2 regions of the Rhizobium sp. TAL182 genome follow, and region 2 is predicted to be linked to the other one. Evidence: riboswitches for the same ligand, from Rfam matches in the RefSeq annotation. Region 2 holds a riboswitch; the other holds the start of a gene.

Region 1 (2,392 bases), 680 kb from region 2:
GGTTTTTCCTGCATGTGCTCGTAGACGAGGCGGCCGACGATCTGGCCGTCTTCGAGGATGAAGGGCACTTCATGGCTGCGCACTTCGAGCACGGCGCGGCTGCCGCGCCCGCCGGCCGGCGCATGGCCGAAGCCCGGATCGAAAAAGCCGGCATAGTGGACGCGGAACTCGCCGACCAGCGGATCGAAGGGGGTCATTTCGGCGGCATAATCCGGCGGCACATGCACGGCCTCACGCGAAACGAGGATATAGAACTCGTCGGGATCGAGGATCAACTCGTTGCGGCCGCGGCTATAGAGCGGCTCCCAGAAATCGAAAATATCGTGCTGGTCCTTCTCGTCGACATCGACGACGGCGGTGTGGTGTTTGCCGCGATAGCCGATCAGGCCGTCCTTATCACCGGTGAGATCGATCGACAGCGCGATGCCGCCGCCCGACACGTTCGGCTGCTTGCTGGCAACCAGCGTCTCGCTTTCATGCAGCTTCAGAAGTTCCGGCTCGCCGAGCACGGATTGGCCGACGCGGAAGCGTATCTGCGACAGGCGCGAGCCGCGGCGCACGACGATCGGGAAGGTCCGCGGGCTGATTTCGAGATAGAGCGGGCCGGAATAACCTGCCGGGATCTTGTCGAATTCCTGGGCGTAGTCGGTGATGACGCGGGTGAAGATATCGAGCCTGCCGGTCGAACTCTTCGGATTGGCCGAGGCCGACATGTCGGCCGGCAGCGCGAGGCTCTCCATCAGCGGCACGATATAGACACAGCCGGTTTCGAGCACCGCGCCCTGGGACAGATCGATCACGTGCAGGCTCAGCCGATCGAGCTTGTCCGAGACCAGATGCGAAGGCCCCGGCATGAAGGAAGCGCGCACACGAAAAGCCTTGCTTCCTAAGCGCAGGTCGAGACTTGCCGGCTGGATCTGATCGCGGTCGAGCTCCCGCTCAGAGTTCAGACGCCCCGTTTCGAACAGCGCCGCAATCGCGCGGTCCGCCAGAATTCCAGTTTCGCGAGCCATCATGCCCCATCCATCATTTTGCCGCCGACAAAACCAAATACGGGGAATTGACGCAAGCAGCTAACAGCAGTATTGCAGAATTATCCCGTGGTGATTTGGCCGGTCGGCTTGCAGCCACGTTAAACAAGTGGCTAAAAAGACCGGGTTGAAACCGGTCTGCTTTTGCGGCCGGTTTTTTTGTTATGTGAAGGTGATGGCATGAGCAAGACCTGGCGCCCGGCAACCCAACTCGTCCATGGCGGCACGCTGCGTTCGCAATATGGCGAAACGTCGGAGGCAATATATCTCACCCAGGGTTTCGTCTACGACACGTCGGAAGCAGCCGAAGCCCGCTTCAAGGGCGAAACGGACGGCTTCATCTACGCCCGCTACGGCAGCCCCACCAATGACATGTTCGAAAAGCGCATGTGTGCATTGGAAGGCGCCGAAGATGCCCGTGCTACCGCCTCCGGCATGGCGGCCGTCGCCGCCGCCGTTCTCTGCCAGGTGAAGGCAGGCGACCATATCGTCGCCGCCCGCGCCCTGTTCGGCTCCTGCCGCTGGGTCGTGGAAACGCTGGCGCCGAAATACGGCGTCGAGTGCACGCTGGTCGACGGCCGGGATCTCGCCAACTGGGAAAAGGCGATCCGCCCGAATACCAAGGTGTTCTTCCTGGAAAGCCCGACCAACCCGACGCTCGAAGTGGTCGATATATCAGGCGTCGCCAAGCTCGCCAACCAGGTCGGCGCCAAGCTGATCGTCGACAATGTTTTTGCGACGCCGCTCTTCCAGAAGCCCTTGGAGCTCGGCGCTCATATCGTCGTCTATTCCGCCACCAAGCATATTGACGGCCAGGGCCGCTGCCTCGGCGGCGTGGTACTCGCCGACAAGGCATGGATCGACGAGAACCTGCACGACTATTTCCGTCATACCGGCCCGGCCATGTCGCCGTTCAATGCCTGGACGCTTCTGAAGGGCATCGAGACACTGCCGCTGCGCGTGCGCCAGCAGACCGAGAATGCGGCGAAGATCGCCGATTTCCTGGCGGAGCAAGGCAAGGTCGCCAAGGTGATCTATCCCGGCCGCAAGGATCACCCGCAGGCCGAAATCATCGCCAAGCAGATGACCGGCGGCTCGACGCTCGTCTGCTTCGAGCTGAAGGGCGGCAAGGAGGCGGCCTTCGCGCTGCAGAACGCGCTTGAGATCATCAAGATTTCCAATAACCTCGGCGACAGCAAGAGCCTGATCACCCATCCGGCAACGACCACGCACAAGAACCTGACGGAAGAGGCGCGCGCCGAACTCGGCATTTCTCCGGGCACGGTGCGGCTTTCGGCCGGCATAGAGGACACGGACGACCTGATCGAGGATTTCGCGCGGGCGCTTACCAAGATCTCGGC
Region 2 (2,392 bases):
GGCGGCAGACCCATCGTGCCGCTGCCGCACGGCCAGAGCCCGGCCAAGGCCTGAAACAGCAGCTTGCGGTTGACGCTATGATCGCCGTTGATCATGATTTTTTCGCCGGCCTTGATCACGATATCGGTTTCACGCAGGCGAAAACCGCCGCATTCCTCGATGTCTTCGCCGATCTTGGCATTGATCACCACATCCTTCAGCGTCAGCCTGTCGGCGGCGGTGTTTTCATAGGCGATGCTGCCCTTCAGGCCAAAGTCCTCGTCCATGTCGAGCAGCGCCTGGCGGAAGTCGGTGACGCGCATCAGCGTGGCACGCCATTCGGCGATCGGGCCGAAATTGGCGACATACCAGCGCAGCGCCGTATTAACCTGGTTGAAGGCGCCGACCGACATCATCAGCTGACCAAGGGTGAGGCCGCCGGAAAAATAGGCGGGTGCGGCAACGATGATCGGGATGACGATCACCAGCCAGCCGTAGCCGGCTGAAACCCAGGTGAGATTGGTATTGGCCATGGCGAGCCGCTTGACGACCCTCAGTACCGAGCTGATGTCGGTATTGATGCGCCGGCGCTCGTTCTCCTCACCGCGGGCGACGGTGATGGCCGGCATGTTCTCATTGGCATGCATCAGCGTGAAACGCAGCTCGGCCTCCTTCGAGAACCGGTCGGCATTGAGCTTGACCAGCTTGCGGCCGACGACCTGGCTCAGCACTGAGGCGGAAGCGGCATAGAAAATCGCCGCCCAGACCATATAGCCCGGTATGGAGAAGCTGTGGCCGCTGATGCGAAAGATGAAGCCGCTCGACAGCTCCCAGAGCACGCCGATGAAGCTCACCAGAAGGATGGTCGACTGCAAGAGGCCGAGCACGAGTCCCGTCGTGCTTTCGGCGAGGTTACGGGAATCTTCGTGCAGGCGCTGGTCCGGATTGACGCCGATCAGGCCGCTCGAGGCGAGCCGCAGCGCCCGCTTGCGCTTCAGCCACTGGTCGACGAGATCACGCGACAGGCCCTCGCGCATATAGAGCGCCGTCATCTGGTTCAGCCAGGCCTGCAGCACGTTGAGCAGCAGCAGCGTGCCGGCAATCATTGCGAAGATTTCGAGCTGGTGGAAGAACTCGCCGAGGTCGCGGCGCTCGAGCGAATCGTAGAAGGGGGCGTTCCACTCGTTGAGGATGACCTGGCCATAGGCCGTCGCCAGGATGACGAGGATCAGCACGGTCGCCAGAAACAGCACCTTGCCACGCACTTGCGAATTCCAGAATGCTGAGAACATCACCCCGAGGCGATATGTCAGGCTGAAATCATACCCTACTCTATCCTGCTTCCGGATGCCCGGCCTCCCTTCGATCTTATCTGCCATCACGCTTTTCCAACACCGCCCATACTGTCATTATTAACATGGTGGCGTTACCGGTCTATCAACAGATTCTATCAGTCATTAAAGTGTGATGATTCTTGACGTGCCGCTCCCGCATGCATTCGGAGTTGATTCGCGGCTCAACTGGGACTAATTAAGGCACTCCGTGGTGATTTGGCCGGCCGGCTTGCAGCCACGTTAAAAAAGTCGCTAAAGGGCCGCGTGCGGACCGGTAGCGATTTTTTCGCCGCCGGTTTTTTATTTTTGATCGAGTTGACCGCAAATGCCCATCAAGATCCCCGATACGCTGCCCGCTTTCGAAACCCTGGTTCAGGAAGGTGTGCGGGTGATGACCGAGACGATGGCGATCCGTCAGGATATAAGACCGTTGCAGATCGGCCTGCTCAACCTGATGCCGAACAAGATCAAGACCGAACTGCAGATGGCCCGTCTCGTCGGCGCTTCCCCGCTGCAGGTGGAGTTGTCGCTCATCCGCATTGGCGGCCACAAGGCCAAGAACACATCCGAAGATCACCTGCTCGCCTTCTACCAGACCTGGGAAGAGGTGAAGCAGCGCAAGTTCGACGGCTTCATCATCACCGGAGCGCCGATCGAGCTTCTGCCCTATGAGGACGTGACCTATTGGGCAGAGATGCAGGAGATTTTCAATTGGACGGAGACCAACGTCCATTCGACGATGAACGTCTGCTGGGGCGCGATGGCGGCGATCTATCACTTCCACGGCGTTCCGAAATATGAGCTGAAGGAAAAGGCCTTTGGCGTCTACCGCCACCGGAACCTGAAGCCCGCTTCCATCTATCTGAACGGCTTTTCCGACAATTTCGAGGTGCCGGTGTCGCGGTGGACCGAGGTGCGCCGCGAAGACATAGAGAAATCCGCAAGCTTGGAAATCCTAATGGAATCCAGCGAGATGGGCGTCTGCCTCGTGCACGAGAAGAGGGGCCGGCGGCTCTACATGTTCAACCATGTCGAATATGATTCCACCTCGCTTTCCGACGAGTATTTCCGCGACGTCG

What was found. Region 2 has a riboswitch for S-adenosylmethionine ahead of metA (homoserine O-succinyltransferase). Riboswitches for the same ligand answer to the same signal wherever they lie in the genome.
Region 1: linked by a shared signal. The riboswitch ahead of Tal182_RS02815 (O-succinylhomoserine sulfhydrylase) and the one ahead of metA (homoserine O-succinyltransferase) in region 2 are both predicted to bind S-adenosylmethionine.

What each region holds. Positions count from the first base shown of each region.
Region 1 covers NZ_CP021024.1:561,246-563,637, reverse strand. The annotation lists gene Tal182_RS02820 (2'-deoxycytidine 5'-triphosphate deaminase) at 1-1,016, opposite strand, end outside; SAM riboswitch at 1,091-1,169, shown strand; gene Tal182_RS02815 (O-succinylhomoserine sulfhydrylase) at 1,212-2,392, shown strand, end outside.
Region 2 covers NZ_CP021024.1:4,376,690-4,379,081, forward strand. The annotation lists gene Tal182_RS21745 (ABC transporter ATP-binding protein/permease) at 1-1,358, opposite strand, end outside; SAM riboswitch at 1,512-1,589, shown strand; gene metA (homoserine O-succinyltransferase) at 1,639-2,392, shown strand, end outside.